DNA from 2 places in the Micromonospora pisi genome. Region 1 is predicted to be linked to the other one. Evidence: riboswitches for the same ligand, from Rfam matches in the RefSeq annotation. Region 1 holds a riboswitch; the other holds the start of a gene.
What was found. A riboswitch is a leader RNA that binds a small molecule or an ion and turns the genes downstream of it on or off. The one in region 1 is predicted to bind cyclic di-AMP.
Positions count from the first base shown of each region.

Region 1 (12,875 bases):
ACGGGGGCGCCGTCACCGGCGTACCGGTACGGCTCCAGTTCGGCGTCCCAGGCGGTGCCGAGCGCCTTGTCCAGGGCGTGCGCCAGTGCCTCGGGAGCCCGTGCCGACGCCATGATCTCGCGCAGCCGGTCCTCGCCGAGTTGGATGTCACCGGCGGCGCCGGTGGTCGCCCGGAACAGTCCGCGTCCCGGGACGTACATGAACCGTTCGCCGTCGACCCCGGCGCTCGGTTCCTCCGTGATCTCGAAACGGATCATCGGCCACTGCCGGAGGGCAGCAGCCAGTTCCGCACCCGTCCCCGGCCGGCCGGACCAACTGCACTCCGCCCGGCGGGCGCCGGGATCGACGGGTTGAACCGTCCAGTGCAGATTGACCGGCACGGTAAGGACGCGCGCGATCGCCCACTCGACGTGTGCACACACGGCGAGTGGGGTCGAGTGGACGTATACGACGCCACGCGTTGGCACGGTGACCTCCCGGAGAGCGAGGTGCGTCTTCCCCTACGACCTCGATCACCAGGCGATCTGCAACACATGATGACTGCTGTGACGGATGGTGCGCCAGAGAATCGGAATTTTGGCATGCCGGAATAGCCGTACCGCTAGTGGGTGTTCATTCCTCACGACAGGCCGCGGTCGCCGTCCGGCTCCCGTGGTCGTGTAAAGTTCACTCGGCGTCCTGTGCCCCAGGCCGCCAAAAATGCAGTTCGGCGGCCCCGGCCACTTCGGCGACCGGGCCACCAGGCGCGTCCGGCGTGTTGCCGTCGCGCATTCCGTCCTCCCGTTATGTCTGGCAAGGAGTACTTCCGTGGCGAGCAACACCTCAAAGACCGCGCGCGCGTCAGTCCGCGCCGGCCAGGCCGGTCAGGGTGGCGCCCTGAGCGTGCTCGGCGAGTTCAAGTACCTGATCCCGCTCAACGGCGGCAAGCACGCCTACGTGCGGAACCTGACCAACGGCAAGACCGTTCACGTCCGTACCGACTCCGACGCCTTCGTCGAGGAGGTCCGGCAGCTCGCCGGTGCCGGACACGCCGCCAAGATCCGGGCTGAGATCAGCGGCCTGGCCACGGCGTTCCCGGGCGACGGCTGGGACACCGCCGAGAAGCGTCTGGTCGAGGCCGGCGTCTTCACCGCCTGAGTCGACCCGCAGCACACGAACGCCCCGTTCCGGCCGAGCGCCGGGCGGGGCGTTTGTCGCTTTCCGCACCCCTGGGGGTTTCCGCACCGCGTCGCGCTCGACGTCCGGTTTCGGCGATCACGGTCACCCGGCCACCCAGAGCCGGACAGCGGCATGAAATGAAGATCACGGGTACGCTTGTTACCCGTGGGTAGTGGCACCCCCGGAGCGAACGGGAGGTAGCCGTGTCCGACCAGATCCCGACCCCGCGCACCCCGGCCGACCCGCTCCGGCCCACCCTCCTGGCCGCCCGTACGCCCGGCTCGGTCACCCTCTCCGACGGACTCCGGCTCCACGTCACCCAGGCCGGGCCGACCAGCGCGCCGGTAACCGTACTGCTGCTGCACGGCTGGAACCTCGACCACCAGACCTGGCACCGGCAGGTGACCGCGCTGACCGGCGCGCTCGGCGACTCGGTCCGGGTGATCGGCTACGACGCCCGTGGGCACGGCAGATCCGGGGTGAGCGCCCTCGGCACCGCCACCCTGGCCCGGCTCGGTGACGACCTGGCCGAACTGCTCGACACGATCGCGCCGACCGGGCCGGTGGTGCTCGCCGGCCACTCCCTCGGCGGCATGACGATCATGGAGTACGCCCACCGCCACCCCGACGACTTCGCCGCCCGGGTGGCCGGTCTGGTCCTCGTCGCCACCACCGCCGAGGGACACACCCACACCTGCTACGGACTGCCCACCCGGCTCACCTGGCTGGTCCGGCTCGCCGAGACCACCGGCGCCGGCGTACTGGCCCGCTGCGGTGGTCTGCGCACCCCCGGGCCGGTGCTCCAGGCGCTGCGGCCGGCCATCCGCTGGCTCCTCTTCGGCGACGACTGCGCCGCCGAGGACCTCGACCTCACCACCTCGGCGGTGGCCCGCGCGGCACTGGTCTCGATCGGCGGGCTCCGCGCCTCGGTCGGCCGGCAACACCGACTGGAGACCCTCACCCGCCTCGGTGACCTGCCGGTCGCCGCCCTGGTCGGTGACCGGGACCGGCTCACCCCGCCGCGCTGCGCCGAGTCGATCGTCGAGGCGCTCCCGGCCACCGAGCTGACCGTCTGCCCGGGCGCCGGCCACATGCTCCCCCTCGAACGTCCCGACGAGGTGAACTCGGCCCTGCTCGGGGTGGTCCGACAGGCCCTCGCCCGTACCCCGGCCCCCCGACAACCCGGCAACGGGCGCCGCCGGGCCCACGTCGGGAATCACGCCTGACGATCCGGCACGGGCACGACAGGCCCATCCGGGTGGGGATTCGGCACCCGATTCGGACCACCGCGATGGCCGACACGGTGACCGCAGCGGACCCGATCGGCCGATCGGCGCAAAGCGACCGGACGGCAACCCGTACCCTCGCTACCTGGCCACCCTGCGCGGCCGCACGCCCGCCCGACCGCCGGCCGGGGTCGGGCGCCGCGTCGACACAACCAACCACCCGGGAGTCTGCACGTTGACCGACCTCACCACCCTGCAACAGGAGATCGCCGCCGAGCAGCGGCATCTCGACCTGGTCTACGCCCGGCTGGCCCAGCTGCGCCGGACCGCCGCCAAGGCTGAGCAGGAGGGCTACCAACTCGCCCGGGTGGGCAACTTCGGCGCGCTGGTGGAGCGGGACGCGATGGTCTTCCACGCCGCCCGGCGCCGACACGCCCTCGACGCCGAGCACGAAGGACTCGTCTTCGGCCGGCTGGACCTGCGCGACGGACAGGTGCTGCACGTCGGCCGGCTCGGCGTACGCGGCGAACGATCCGAACCGCTGGTGATCGACTGGCGGGCACCGGCCGCCGCCGCGTTCTACCAGGCCACCGCCGCCGACCCGCAGGGCGTGGTACGCCGACGCATGATCCAGTCCGCGAACGAGCGGGTCACCCGGATCGAGGACGACCTGCTCGACCCCGGCGCCGCCCCCAGCGGCATGCGGGTGGTGGGCGACGGTGCGTTGCTCGCCTCCCTCGCCAAGGCGACCGGGCGCGGCATGCGCGACATCGTCGCCACCATCCAGCGGGAACAGGACGAGGCGATCCGCTCCCCCGCCGGCGGGGTCACGATCGTCTCCGGCGGACCCGGCACCGGGAAGACCGCGGTCGCCCTGCACCGGGCCGCCTACCTGCTCTACTCCGACCGGAACCGGTTCGCCGGCGGCGGCGTACTGGTGGTCGGGCCGTCCGGGGTCTTCGTCGAGTACATCGCCTCGGTGCTGCCCTCGCTCGGCGAGGAGACCGCCACCCTGCACTCCCTCGGCTCGCTCTTCCCCGGCGTGGTCGCCACCCGTACCGACTCGGCGGCGGTCGCGGCGATCAAGGGCTCACTGCGGATGCGCCGGGTGCTCGAACGGGCCACCCACGACGCGGTCCCGGGCGGCCCCACCGAACTACGCCTGCTCTACCGGGGCGAACTGCTCCGGCTCGACGCCACCCAACTCGACCGGATCCGGGCCCGGGCGCTGCCCCGGGGCGCCCGGCGCAACGAGGTCCGCCGGGCCGGCATCGACGGACTCTTCCAGGCGCTCTGGTCGCAGGTGCAGCGGGCGCCGGTCGGGCGGCTGCCGGAGAAGGCCAACTTCGAGGACGACCTGGCCGAACGGGGCGAATTCCGGGACTTCATCCGCGCCTGGTGGCCCCGGTTGCACCCGTGGCACGTACTCGGCTGGCTGAGCCAGCCGGAACGGCTGCGCAGGTACGCCGAAGGGCTCCTCTCGCACCGGGAGATCCGAGCGCTCAGCGCGTCGTACCAGAACCTGGACGCCGACGGGCCGACCATCGCCGACGTCGCCATCCTCGACGAACTGGACGAACTGCTCGGCAAGCCGATGCGGCCGGCCAAGCGACGACGGGACCCGTTCCTGCTCGCCGGTGGGGTACGCGAGGTCAGCACGTACGCCGACCGGCAGCGGGCCGCCCGGGCCCACGCCGCCGAACGGCCGGAGGACTACCGCGAGTACGCCCACGTGGTGGTCGACGAGTCGCAGGACGTCTCGCCGATGCAGTGGCGGATGCTCGGCCGGCGCGGCCGGCTCGCCTCCTGGACGGTGGTCGGTGACCCGGCGCAGACCGCCTGGACCGGCGACCCGCGCGAACTGGCCCAGTCCCGGGACAAGGCGCTCGGCCGCCGGGCCCGGCACGACTACACCCTCTCCACCAACTACCGGAACCCGGCGGAGATCTTCGCGGTCGCCGCCAAGGTGATCCGCGAGGTCGCCCCCGACCTCGCGCTGCCGACGGCGGTACGGACCACCGGGATCGAGCCGGTCGAACTGACCGTGTCCGCCGGTGAACTGCCCGGGGCGACCGTACGGGCGGTCACCGAACTCCTCGGCGAGGTGCAGGGAACGGTCGGCGTGATCACACCGGTGCCGCGCCGGGACGAGGTCAGCGGTTGGCTGGCCGACCTCGCCGGCCCCCGACTCCAGGTGGTGACCAGCCTCCAGGCGAAGGGCATGGAGTACGACGGTGTCGTGCTGCTCGCCCCGACCGAGATCCGTACCGACTCCGAGTCCGGCGTACGCACCCTCTACGTGGCCCTGTCCCGGGCCACCCAGCGCCTGACCACCATCGACCCCACCCGCTGACCCTCCTGCCGGAGGGTCAGCGGTACGGATCTCAGGGGCGGGGGATGGCGGTGACGGTGTACGGGGTGGTGGCGGTCGGCGGGGTGGTGAAGCGGCCGTTGGGCAGGTAGAGGCGGTTGCCGTACGCGGCCACGGTGGTCGGTACGTCGAAACCGGCGGAGGTTACCCGCTCGACCAGCCGTCCACTGGTGCCGGCGCGGTCGAGCTCGAAGACGGAGACGGTGTTCAGCCGGTTCTGCACCACGTACAGGGTGCGTCCGTCCCGGAGCAGCCCGTCGCCGTTGGTCAGCACCTCGCCGCCGAGGTCGACGGTCCGGGCCACCCCGGTCGCCGGGTCGACCCGGAAGAGCAGGCCGGGGCCGGACTGCACGACCAGCAGGCCGCGACCGTCCGGTGTGGTCTCGATGCCGTTGGCGTTGATCCCGGCGCCGTAGACGATGTCGCCGGTCAACGGCAACGTGACCGTCTCGTCCGCGTCCGGCAGGCCACCCCACCGGTTCAGCGGCAGCTTGTAGAGGACCGGGTTGGTCGAGTCGGTGAACCAGGCGGCGTCCGGGGTGAGCACCACGTCGTTGACGAAGCTCGGCACGTTGTTGAACTGGTAGGTGGTCAGCAGTTCTCCGGTGAAGGCGTTGAACACCTTCGCGGCGGCGCCGGTGGTGCTGTTCCCGCCGCCGACGAAGAGCCGCCCGCGCAGGTCCACCTTGAGGCCCTGGGACGGGGTGCCCGAACCGGCGTTGATCTGCTCGCCCCGCCCGGTGACCAGGTTGACCCGGTAGATGGCGCCGGTGGCCCGGGAACCGAAGAAGGCGTACGGCAGGGCCCCGATCGCGATCCCCTCCGGCTGGAACCCGTCCGGCAGGGCGAACGTGGTCGGGAACAGGGTGCCGGGCCGGGTCGACGCGGTTGCGGAGCGCCCGGTGTCGACCGGGGCGGCGCTGACCGGGGCGGCCGCCGCCAGGGTGCCGGCGAGCGCCACGGCGACGGACAGGACGGTGGTACGGGGTCGAACTCGCATCCTCGATCTCCTCCCCCGCCAGTCCGGCGGGCATCGGCTGATGTCGGTCGGTACCGGGTTCGATGGTGCCCGGTCGCCCCGCTGTCCGCTACCTGACAACCGCTCCGCTTCCAGGGGCGGTGGTGATCACGTCAGACTGTGGCGTGAACTGGCCACTGCTGCGCCTGGCCGTCGCCGGGCTGCGCGCGCACGCGGTACGACTGCTGCTGACCGCCTTCGCGGTGGTGGTCGGAGTGGGTTTCCTGGCCGGCACCCTGGTCTACGGCGACACCGCGCGGGCCGCGTTCTACGACGACCTGGCCCGCTCGGCGAGGAACGTGGACGTGGTGGTGGAGCCGGCCGAGACGCTGGTGTCGGCCGAGACGGTGAACCGGATCCGGGCGGTCGACGGGGTGGCCGAGGTGGACGGCCGGGTGATCGCCTGGCTGGGCCTGCTCGACCGGGACGGTCGACTGCTGACCCAGCAGGGACACGTCGGTTATGGACTCTCGGTGCCCGGTGTGGCGTCGCTCGCCCCGTACGACGTGACCGCCGGACGGCTCCCCACGGTGCCCGGCGAGGTCGCGGTCGACAAGACCACGGTGGCCGCCACGGGGTACGCCCTGGGCGCCCCGGTGAGCCTGCTCGACCAGGCCGGTACGCCGCACCGGCTGACCCTGGTCGGGGTCCTCGACCTCGGGGTGAACCGCCTCTTCGGCGGCTCCCCGGTGGCCGCGTTGACCGGTCCCGACCTGGTCGCCCTCACCGGCACCGAGCGGTACGCCCAGGTGGTGGTCCGGGCCCGGCCCGGGGTCGACCCGGAGGTGCTCGCCGACCGGGTGGCGCGGGTGACGGGTGACCCGCTGTTGGTGGTGCTCACCGGTGACCGGCTCCGGGACCAGCTCGCCGAACAGGCGGGCAAGTACGTCGACGGCTTCCTGGCGGTGCTGATCGGGTTCGGCGTGGTCTCACTGACCGTGTCGGCGTTCGTCATCTACAACACCTTCGCCATCCTGGCCGCCCAACGGGTACGCGAGCTGAGCCTGCTGCGTTGCGTCGGGGCGTCCCGCCGGCAGGTGGGGGTGGCGGTACTGCTGGAGGCGGTGGCGCTCGGCGTACTGGCCTCGCTCGGCGGGCTGGCGATGAGCCTGCTGGTCGGCTACGGGCTGATCTGGGGGCGGGAGCTGGTCGCCACCGACATCCCGCTGCACGCTCCGGTGGTGCGCTGGCCGACGGTGGCGGTGGCACTCGGGTTCGGCACGGTGGTGACGGTGCTGGCCGCGCTCGTACCGGCGCTCGGGGCGGGGCGGGTGCCACCGCTGGCGGCCCTGCACGGCAGCGCCACCGCCGAACTGCGCGACGCGTCCGGCCGCCGTGGCCGGGTCCGGGTGCTGGTCGCCGTCGGGCTGGCCGGGGCGGGGCTGGTGGCGATCCTGGTCGGGGTGCCGCTGGCCTTTCCGGGGCTGCCACTGGTGCTCGGCGGCGGAATGGTCGTCTTCCTCGGCGCGGTGGTGGCGGCTCCGCTGCTGGTTCCGCGCGCGGTCGGCGCGCTCGGTTGGCTGCCGGCCCGGCTCTTCGGCCCGGTGGCCCGGCTGGCGGTGGTGAACGCGCGGCGCAACCCGCGCCGGGCCGCGGCGACCACCATGGCGCTGACCATCGGGGTGGCGCTGATGTCGATGTTCGCGGTGCTGCTGGAGACCGCCCGGGACCAGACCGGGCGTGAGCTGACCGAGAACTTCCCGGTCGACTTCGTGCTCGACCGGACCCGGATCGACGGTACGCCGGGCGCCACCCGGGGCGAGCTGCCGGCGGAGCTGGCCGGGGTGCTCCGGGCCGAGCCGACGTTCGCCACGGTGGCGGAGGTACGGCTCGCGCCGGCCCCGGTCGACCCGCAGGTACGGATCTGGTCGGTGCCGGCGGAACAGTTGCGCGGGCCGGTCCGGCCGGAGGTCACCGACGGCGACCTGGCCGATCTGCGCCCCGGCACGGTGGCGGTGAGCCGCCCGGTGGCGCGGGCCCGGGGGCTCGGGGTGGGTGACCGGTTCGCGCTGGGCCTGCCCGGCGTACCGGACCCGGCCGGGGCGCTGACCGTGGTGGCGCTCTACGACGACGCCCCGACCGGCGGCGGTGCCCTGGTCGCGTGGGACCAGTTCAGCGCCGCGTACGGCCCCGGGGCGCCGAACCAGCTCCTGCTCGACCTGGCCCCCGGTGTCGGTACGGCGGCCGGCCGGCAGGCCCTGGACCGGGTGCTCCGGACCTACCCGGTGGTACGGGTGAGCAGCGTCGCCGACCAGGCGAACGCGCTGTCGGCGACCCTGGACGAGCTGCTCGGCATCTTCGCCGCGCTGCTCGGCATGTCGGTGCTGATCGCACTCTTCGGGATCAGCAACACGCTCTCCCTGTCGGTCTTCGAACGGACACGTGAGTCCGCGACGCTGCGGGCACTGGGGCTCTCCCGGCGGCAACTCGGCCGGATGCTGCTCGCCGAGGCGGGGCTGATCGCGCTGGTCGGGGCGCTGGCCGGGATCGTCCTCGGGGTCGGCGTCGGCTGGACCGCCGCACTCGGACTGATCAACAGTTACGGGCACGGGCTGCCGGTCGTACCGGTGGGTCAGCTCGCCCTCTGCGTGGCTCTGGCCGGCGGCGCGGCGCTCCTGGCCGGGCTGCTGCCCGCCCGGCGGGCGACCCGGGCGCCGATCGTGGCGGCGATGAGCGTGGAGGGCTGAACCCCGCCCCCGGCGGCCCGAATCAATCGCACACATTGGGATGTCGGCATATGTTGGGTCGCGCGGGTACCGGCGGCGGAGGGTGTGTGCGTGGGCGCGGGTCATGACCACGGCGCGCAGACGATGCGCGCGGGCGAGCGGCACCGGGGACGGCTCTGGTCCGCCCTCGGACTGCTCGTCGTCTTCACCGTGGTCGAGGCGGTCACGGCGCTCGCCACCGGCTCGCTCGCGCTCCTGTCCGACGCCGGTCACATGTTCACCGACGTACTCGGGATCGGGATGGCGCTCGCCGCGATCACCGCGACCCGGCGGGCCACCGACGACCCCCAGCGGACCTTCGGCCTCTACCGGCTGGAGGTGCTGGCCGCCCTGGCCAACGCGGTGCTGCTCTTCGGTGTCGCGATCTACGTGCTGGTCGAGGCGGCGCTGCGGTTCGGTGCCGCGCGTCCGCCGACCGTGCTGGCCGGGCCGATGCTGGTGGTGGCGATCCTCGGGCTGCTGGCCAACCTGGTCGCCTTCGGGCTGTTGCGGGCCGGCGCGCGGGAGAGCATCAACCTGCGCGGCGCCTACCTGGAGGCGCTCGGGGACCTGCTCGGCTCGGCCGGCGTGATCGTCGCCGCCCTGGTGATCGCGAACACCGGCTGGTGGTGGGCCGATCCGCTGGTCGCGGTGGCGATCGGCCTGTTCATCCTGCCCCGGACCGGACGGCTGGCGCGGGCCGCGGTCCGGATTCTGGTGCAGGCCGCACCGGAGCACCTGGACGTGCCGACGGTGGCCGCCCGACTCTGTGCCGTACCCGGTGTCGCCAACGTGCACGACCTGCACGTCTGGACGCTGACCTCGGGCATGGAGGTCGCCTCGGCCCACCTGACGCTCTCCCCCGGCGCCGAGGTCGGCGCGGTGCTCGCCGCGGCGCGCGGGGCGTTGCACGACGACTTCGACATCGCGCACGCCACTCTCCAGGTCGAGCCCGGCAGCGCGAGCGAGAGCTGCGGCCCCGCCGATTGGTAGGCCCAGCTGATTGGTAGGCCCCGCTACCCGAATACGGTCCTTACCTGACTCGGAAACGCGACCACTCTTCGCTTACCTGGTCCTTAAATTTTGTCCCCCGACCGGGTGAACTTTTCTAGTTATATCCGACATATCACTTCGAGTGGCGCCGCCTGTCGGCCGCGCCAACACTGTCCGTACTGGACCAGGCCGGTAGGCTCGGCTCCGGTCTCCGCCGGGCGGCGCCCTCCGGCGCCTGCGGTGACCGTCGCCTAATCGCACGTGCGAGCCGGGGAACCATCGCGTCATTGGGGTGCATCCGCGTCAGCGGTAGGGATCTTCCGTCCCGAACCCGTCAGCTAACCCGGTCGGCGGCTGACGGAAGGACGTGCAGCAAATGCCAGACCTGGCGCCCGTACGACCACGACCACGTGCCGCACGGTTCGCGACCCTGACGGCGATCGCGATCACCCTCACCGTGCTGGCCACCCCCCTCACCCCCACCAGCGCACTGGCCGCGAACGGCCCCCTCGCCGCCGCCCCGGGAACGCTCGCCGCCGCCCCGGGCGACACCGACGACGAGGGCGGCACCGCCAGCCTCCGCGAACAGCTCGACGTCGCGGCCAAGGGCTATCTCGACGCCCAGGCGGCCCTGGACAACTCCACCAAACGGCAACAGCAGCTCGCCACCCACCTGGGCACCCTGGAGGCCGAACTGGTCACCCGTACCCAGACCGTCGCCGAACTCGCCGGCATGGCGTACCGCACCGGCCGACTGGGGCCGCTGACGGCGCTGCTCAACAGCGACTCGCCCGACGGTTTCCTGGACCGGGCCTCGTCGCTCGGCACGGTGGCCGCCAACGAGGACCGCCAGCTCCGGAACCTGATCGAGGTCCGCGACCAGGAACAGCGGGCCAAGGCGGCGATCGAGAACGAGATCCGGGAACAACGCAAGCAGCTCGACATCATGGCCAAGCGCAAGCAACAGGCCGAACGCGCGCTCGCCCAGGCGGGCAGCGGCGGCGCCAGCGCCGGCGTCACCGCCAGCACCACCTCCGCCACGGCCAAGCCGGCGCCGCGCAACGCCGACGGCTCCTGGCCGAAGGAGTCGTGCAGCGTGAACGACCCGACCACCACCGGCTGCATCACCCCGCGCACCCTCAACGCGATGAACCAGGCCAAGGCGGCCGGCTTCACCCGCTTCGTCTCCTGCTTCCGCAGCGGCGGCTCGGGCGAACACCCCAAGGGACGGGCCTGCGACTTCGCTGCGGAGACGGGCGGCTTCGGCGGGGTCGCCACCGGCGGCGACAAGACGTACGGCAACAACCTGGCGGCGTACTTCGTCAAGAACGCCAGCCGCCTCGGAGTGCTGTACGTGATCTGGTTCAAGCAGATCTGGCTACCCGGCAGTGGCTGGAAGGCGTACAACGGCGGCGGTGACCCCTCCAGCGACCACACCAACCACGTCCACCTCTCCGTGAACTGACCCCCGCCCGCTTCCCTCGTCGATCTAGGGCAGATCCGCGTGAGTGGATCGTCATCGACGACGATCTGCCCTAGATCGACGAGGCGGGGGGTTAGTGTTGGGCGTTCCAGAAGCCGATGAGGGTGGCGGTCCACCAGCCGAGTTGGGAAACGGTGGCCGCTACGGCGGCGGGGAGCAGGCGGGACCAGGGCACCGGTCCGTCGCCCACGGCCGCGAGTCGGTCACTGACCCGGCCGAGGAACAGCCCGTTGATGCCGACCACGAGCACGGCGACCAGCTTGATCTGGACCAGCGCCGACGAGGTGTCCGGGCGCAGGGCCGCACCGCTGACCACCAAACCGACCAGGCCCAACCAGATGAGCAGGTGCGTGCCCCGCGCCGTGGTCAGCACGGTCCCGATCCGCTCCCGGCGCAGCAGCCAGCGCAGGCTGAACCAGTCCACCGTGAGCACCGCCCCGAAGCCCACGACCAGACAGGTCAGGTGACAGAAGAGCGCGACCATCCGCCATCCCGGGCCGAGCGTGAGGTGGGGTGCGGCGAAGACGACGGCCACCCAGCCGACGCTCATCGCGAGGACCGCCCCGGCGAGCACGTTGCGGCCGGCGGGTCGGCGGTGGCCGCCGCGCCAGCCGGCGGCCGGTGCGGGGGACGATCCGCCCACCGAGGAGACCACGGACCGCTCGCGGACCGGGGCGGACATCAAACCGGCAGACCGGTCGCGGACCGAGGCCGGTGCCGGGGTGGCCCCGGGATCCGTCGAGGGCGAGGTCCGTTGCACCGGAACGCTGGGCTGGAGCGGGTCGCCCGACGTCGTGCCTCCCGTCCGGTCGGCAGCGATCGATGACCACGGGCGGTTGACCGGACCCGCCGTCCGCTCGGACGGGGCCGACACGGCCGGCCAGTAGCGTTCGGTGGGAACCTCCACGGGGACACGGTCGGCACGGGTCCGCCGGCCGGTCGCGGGGTCGGCGGAACCACCGGGGTACGGAGCACCGGAGTGGTGACGGCCGGTGGTCTGGAGGTCAGACATCCGAGTCCACGGGTCCCGTACCCAGCATGGTGACTCCTCCGGTCGTCTCGGCGCCGCTCCGCTGCGGAGCGGACCAGCGGCCCCTCCTCATGAGGAGACTTCCCGGACGCCGGCAGGTAACAGAAACCCGGCGTGATCTTGTCTACGTCGGCCCGGTCGGCTCGCCGTACGGCCCCGGCACTCCGGTCGCGCCGACGCGCGACCATTGATCCGATAACACTTTCTCGGCCGGTTTATTTGGCAACTTTGGACGACTCGGAATGACCGACGGGAATGCCAGGTAAACGATTGCCGAAGCGACGGAATAGCGCACCCGAAGGGGCTGCCCCGCGTGGGTGATCCCTCAACACGTGGCAGAGAGCGCTCTTTCGCTGGCGCACAGTAACCCGGTAGGCGAGGCTCCCCACCTCGCCTACCGGTGTCGTGAGAGCGCTCTCTCAAAGTTAGCCCTCCGGGCCGGGCACTGTCAACAGAGATCCCCCACCGAACCACCACTCCCGCAAAGAAGATGGCAAGACATTGACAGCAGCCACCATCTCTGATGCTCTGACGCAACGCCCCCTTAATGTGCGCGAAACCTTCGGCGCACCGACCCGTCCCCGACCGGAGGCACCATGAACCTGTCCCTCCGCCACGTCGTACCCGACGACGGCGGCCATCCGGACACCCGGCCGCGACCGGCCCAGTCGACGCTGCGCCGCCGAGCGCTGGCAAGCGCCGCGACGGTGGCGCTCGTGGTCGGCGGGCTCACCTTCGCCGTACCCGGTGGCGCCGGCGCCGACCCGCTCGGTGCCGGCAGCTACGCCACCACCCGGCCCGCCGGCGCGGCCCCGCCCTCAGGCTGTGCCGACCTCTCCACCAACCCCCGGCGCTACGTCACCGCCAACGCCCCGGCCGGCGCGGTCCCCA
Region 1 is NZ_RBKT01000001.1:2,205,977-2,218,851, forward strand. It holds gene BDK92_RS08740 (DUF3145 domain-containing protein) at 1-467, opposite strand, end outside; gene BDK92_RS08745 (hypothetical protein) at 808-1,137, shown strand; gene BDK92_RS08750 (alpha/beta fold hydrolase) at 1,419-2,384, shown strand; gene BDK92_RS08755 (HelD family protein) at 2,620-4,737, shown strand; gene BDK92_RS08760 (SMP-30/gluconolactonase/LRE family protein) at 4,769-5,755, opposite strand; gene BDK92_RS08765 (ABC transporter permease) at 5,899-8,460, shown strand; gene BDK92_RS08770 (cation diffusion facilitator family transporter) at 8,551-9,471, shown strand; cyclic di-AMP (ydaO/yuaA leader) riboswitch at 9,710-9,840, shown strand; gene BDK92_RS08775 (coiled-coil domain-containing protein) at 9,857-10,936, shown strand; gene BDK92_RS38350 (hypothetical protein) at 11,028-11,636, opposite strand; gene BDK92_RS08785 (glycosyl hydrolase) at 12,581-12,875, shown strand, end outside.

Region 2 (5,355 bases), 1.9 Mb from region 1:
CGCAAGCTGGACGAGCTGGTCGCGCAGCAGAAGAAGCAGGACGCCGAGCTTTCCGCGAAGCAGAAGTCGATCGACGCCGAGATCAACCGGCTGGAGAAGCTGCGGCTCACCGCGTACGGGTCGAGCAGCTCCGGTGGTGCGTTGCGGATCGGGCCGTGTCCGGCGGTGTACCCCGGTGGCCCCGCCGGCACCGCCGTCAAGACCGCCTGCGCGCAGATCGGCAAGATGTACGTCTGGGGCGCGACCGGGCCGAGCAACTTCGACTGTTCCGGACTCACCCAGTACGCCTGGGGCAAGGCCGGCGTGAAGCTCACCCACTACACGGGTGCCCAGTGGAACGAGGGCCAGGTGATCAGCCGGGCCAACGCCCGCGCCGGCGACCTCGTCTTCTTCTACGGTGATCTGCACCACGTCGGCATGTACGTCGGTAACGGATTAATGGTGCACGCACCGCAATCCGGTCAGCCGGTGAAGATGACAAAGATTGACGTGATGCCGGTCGCCGGGTTCCGTCGGCCTGGCTGAGTAACAGCAATTGCCCGAGTTTGTCAGGACAGGCCCCTTGCTGGCGGTGGCGCCGTTAGCAAGGGGCCTCTCCTTTGTCGACGGTGACACACCCTAAGTAATTGTCTGATATACGGAACGGTTCAACTCCAGTCACGGGTTGCACAGCCATAACAGCGTTCCTACTGTGGGAGATCGCCGAGACGGCACCAGATCACCCAGCCCGGGTGGCACCGGCTCGGCCCGCCGAATCGTTTTCGACGAACCGGGGAACCAACACCTCGGGGTGAATCCGCGAATATTCGCGGTAGGGCGCACTCTTCCCGCCCGAACCCGTCAGCTAACCCGGTAGGCGGTTCCGGAAGAAGGAGCGCCCACCCCGGTGGCTAGCCATGCCCCGCGGCCGAGGTCCCTCCGGTCGACTCTGGTCGACCCGGACATGACCCGGTCGCGTACCCGTTGGCCCATCCGTACCTCCGTACTCGCCGCGATAGCCGGTGTCGCCGCTGTTCTGCTCGGTGCCACCGCAGCTCACGCCGAACCGTCGGTCACCGAGATCGAGAAGCAGATCGACGTGGCGTGGAACCAGCTAGAGCCGACCATCGAGAAGGCCAACGCGACCCGCCAGGACCTGGCCGTCAAGAAGAAGCAGGCAGACGCGCTGGCCAAGCGGATCCAACCGCTGCAACTCCAGATCGACCAGGCCATGGGCAAGGTCAGCAACATGGCCGTCCGGGCGTACAAGGGGGACAACGCCTCCGCGATCAACGCGATCCTGACCACGGACTCGCCGACCATGCTCGCCGACCAGCTCACCATCCTCGACCAGTTCGCCCGCCGTCAGCAGCACGATGTCCAGGCGGTGGTCGACCTCAAGGAGCAGCTCGCGGCCCAGAAGGCACCACTGGACACCCTGGTCGCGCAGCTCACCCGGACCGAGGCGGACCTGGCCGCGAAGAAGAAGCAGATCGACACCGAGATCGACCGGTTGCAGAAGCTGCGGCTGAAGGTCTACGGCAACGGTGGCGGCGGCCCGCTCCGCCCAGCCCCCTGCCCGTCGAGTTATCCCGGCGGTCCGTCCGGCGTCGCGGTCAAGTTCGCCTGTGCGCAGATCGGCAAGATGTACGTCTGGGGCGCCGCGGGTCCGAACACCTACGACTGCTCCGGGCTGATGCTCGCCGCCTGGGCGAAGGCGGGCGTGACCCTGCCGCACAACGCGGCTGCCCAGCGTCGGGTCACCGCGTACGTCAAGCAGGCCGAACTGCGCCCCGGCGACCTGGTGTTCTACTACGCCGACCTGCACCATGTCGGGATGTACGTCGGCGACGGCTGGGTGGTGCACGCCTCCCAGGCCGGTGAGCCGGTCAAGATGAAGCGCCTCGACACCGCAACCGTCCACAGCTTCGGCCGCCCCACCTGACCCCCTCCCCCCCCGCTCCCCTGCGCCGCCGATCCAGGGCAGGTCCGCGCTGATGGATCTCCGTCAGCGCGGACCTGCCCTAGGGCGAAGGGAGGGTCAGCGGGTGGGCCAGGTCTGCCAACGTTGCCAGGAACGGCTGGGGGTAGGGCCGCGTTGGCCCTGGTAGCGGGAGCCGTACACGGCGGAGCCGTAGGGGTGCTCGGCCGGCGACGAGAGCCGGAAGATGCAGAGCTGGCCGATCTTCATGCCGGGCCAGAGGGTGATCGGCAGGTTGGCCACGTTGGAGAGTTCCAGCGTGACGTGGCCGGAGAAGCCGGGGTCGATGAAGCCGGCGGTCGAGTGGGTGAGCAGGCCCAGCCGACCCAGGCTCGACTTGCCCTCCAGCCGTCCGGCGAGCTGGTCGCCGAGTGAGATCACTTCGAGCGTGGAGGCGAGTACGAACTCGCCCGGGTGCAGCACGAACGGCTCGCCGTCGGGCACGTCCACGACCGAGGTCAGGTCATCCTGTTGGCTGGCCGGGTCGATGTGGGTGTAGAGATGGTTGTTGAACACCCGGAAGAGCCGGTCCAGTCGTACGTCGATGCTCGACGGTTGCACCAGTGCCGGCTCGAAGGGCTCAAGCCCCAGAGTGCCCGCCTTGATCTCGGTGACCAGGTCACGGTCGGAGAGCAGCATCCAGCCACCTTAGCGACCGGGCGAGATCAACCCGGTCGCGCCCGGACCTGGAGTGACGCGGCGCGTCGTCATGGGCAACGGGGTCGGCGATGGTTCGGCGTGGCGAACGCGTGTCGGACTACCCGTCTCGAACACATGTTCGATAGAATCTCCCCATGGCATCCTGGTCCGAATTCGCCGCCGACGCCCCGCGTCTCGCCGAAGCGATCCGCACCCTCCTGCAGCAGTACGGGCCGGGTCTCGGCTACCTCGCCACCGTCCGCGCCGACGGCGGTCCCCGTGTGCACCCGGTGTCGCCGGTGATCAACGACGAGGGGCTGTTCTGCTTCGTCGTCGACTCTCCCAAGCGGCGCGACCTGGAACGTGACGGCCGCTACGCGCTGCACTCGTTCCCGCCCGAGGAGAGCGACGACGAGGCGTACGTGGCCGGTCGCGCCAAGCTGGTCACCGACCCGGCGACGATCGCCCGGCTCGCCGACACCGTGCGCGCCGAGCCCCGGGTGGACTGGCGACTCTTCGAGTTCACCGTCGAGGCGGCGATGCTCGCTGAGCACGGCCGGGCCGGTGCGATCCCACTCGCGTACGGCGGGCGGGGCGATGACCGGCCGGGAGTTCAGGTGTGGCTCGACCCGACTGCGGCGCGAGCGCCCGCCGGCCGTCGCGGACGTCGAGCCCGCCGGCACGTCAATCCCACCGAGTTGCGGTCCGCGTCAACGGCGAACGCGGTCGACCAGCGCTTCACCCGGGAGCCCCGAGTGGTGGCCGTCGCCCCGGACCCGGTGATCTGGGCCTCCTGAGTGAACGGACCCCTCGACGAGGGGCCCCAGACACACGACGAGGGCCGGCTCCTCGGGAAGCGGCCGGCCCTCGTCGTGCTGGCAGTGCATCAGGCCCGGTACGCCTGCCACGCTTTGACCATGCGGTTCACCTGTCCGGCCGTGAACCGGTCCATGCAGGCGTCGACCGTGTAGTTCATGAAGTTGTGGATCGGGTCGAGCCCCGACCTGCTCACACACGAGTCCCGCCCGGTCGGGCAGCCGAACGCCGGCTCCGCCTCCGCCGGGGTGTCCGCCACCGCGTCGCCTTCACCCGCGCACCCGCCCTGGAACGTGTGGAAGAGGTTCAGCCAGTGGCCGACCTCGTGGGTGCCGGTGTCGCCCTCGTTGTAGGGCTTCTCGTTGCCGCCGGGCAGTGACTCCGAAAGCACCACCACCCCGTCGTACGTGGTCAACTGCTTCTGCGGAAACGTCGCCCAGCCGAGCAGGTCGTCGCTGAGTGCCCCCAGGTAGAGGTTGAGCGTCTCCGGGCCGCCGGTCCGCAGCGACCTCTTCATCTGCGTCTCCGCCGGGCTCTCCGCCACGATCGGATACCAGGCCGGGTTGATCACCCGGTTGAGCTTCTTGAGCTTGAACTTGAAGGGCGTGACCGCGCCACCATCCACTCCGTCGAACGCCGCGTTCAGCACCTTGAACTGGGCATCGATCATCGCGCGCGGAATGTTTCCACCCTCCCGGGTACGGTCCCGGCTGATCACGTGCACCACCACCGGGATCGTGATCTTCCTCGGGGCGGCGCTGAACGGCGCCACTCCGACCCGCTTCGCGTACGCGGCGTCCAGGTCTCGATTGCGCTGCGCCGCCTCGGGCGCGTCCAGTTCGTTGGGGTCGTGCCCACCGGGCGCCCCGGGTCTCGCCCTGGCGGCCGAGTCTGCCACCGCCAGCTGGACGCATCCTGCCGATGGCCCCGTCGTGCTCGCCGTAGCCGGGCTTGCCAGTGCCGGGTTCGCCACCAACACCATGGACCCGAGCAGCAGTACGACAGCAGTGGACGCCACGCCAACCGAGCGCAACGACTTCCGGATGCGGTGCAAACCCATGACCCCACCTCTTCGCCACGGAACGCGACGCTTCGTTCACGCGCCGCAAGTTGCGGATGTGGCGGACGTTACCTGCTGGGACAGTTCAGGCAAACGACGCAGATCGGCGTGGTCCCCATCAATCTGCCTCAACCGCACGGACGCGTCCGGCGCCGCCGCCGGGGGTACGTTGATGCGCTCGGGAGGCGGACCAGGTACAGTGGGCTCCGCTCGCGGGTGTAGTTCAATGGCAGAACATCAGCTTCCCAAGCTGACAGTGCGGGTTCGATTCCCGTCACCCGCTCCAATGCAAAGGCCCTGGTCAGGACGCGAGTCCCAACCAGGGCCTTCGATGTTCTGTCGGCGGCGATCATGCGCCGGGCCATCCACGGGCCACTAGCCCGCGTAATACCGGCCCGGTTATTGCTCACCACCGGATGCGACATCCCTATCCGCTGGCACCGGGTGACTCGTCGTCGAAGCCACGATAAGTGCCAGATCCGTCGGTGACATCGGCGAAGTCAGCGAAATCCATGTTCGCGATGGTCAGGTTTGCAGATACATCGGCGTACCACCGGGTCGGCACCCGGAACGTGCGGCCGGGCTCGTCGTACAAGTCGACGGCTAACAGCGGGTGTTCGTCGTCGGCCATCGTGGTCGCGTCCGCGAGGAACAGGTAGGTCAGCTTGTCGTCGTCGCTCGCGGCGGCATCCACGTCAACCAGCGCTTGGACAGTCACACCGGCATAGGCGGGGTCGCTGACGTACGTCGCGTTCGGGTACGGGTCCAAGTCGTCGATGGCCGCCATAAGGGCGGTCCAGGCTGCTTCGTCGCGGAAGTCGCTGCGTAGAACCAGCGACGTCAGGTCCCTGGGTTGGGGCAGGGGAGTCATGCCCGCGAT
Region 2 is NZ_RBKT01000001.1:4,129,499-4,134,853, reverse strand. It holds gene BDK92_RS17505 (C40 family peptidase) at 1-525, shown strand, start outside; cyclic di-AMP (ydaO/yuaA leader) riboswitch at 739-874, shown strand; gene BDK92_RS17500 (C40 family peptidase) at 944-1,924, shown strand; gene dcd (dCTP deaminase) at 2,021-2,599, opposite strand; partial or broken gene BDK92_RS17490 (pyridoxamine 5'-phosphate oxidase family protein) at 2,755-3,276, shown strand; gene BDK92_RS17485 (zinc metalloprotease) at 3,486-4,475, opposite strand; tRNA gene BDK92_RS17480 (tRNA-Gly) at 4,688-4,761, shown strand; gene BDK92_RS17475 (DUF6924 domain-containing protein) at 4,903-5,346, opposite strand.
Region 2: another riboswitch for cyclic di-AMP. It lies ahead of BDK92_RS17500 (C40 family peptidase); the one in region 1 lies ahead of BDK92_RS08775 (coiled-coil domain-containing protein).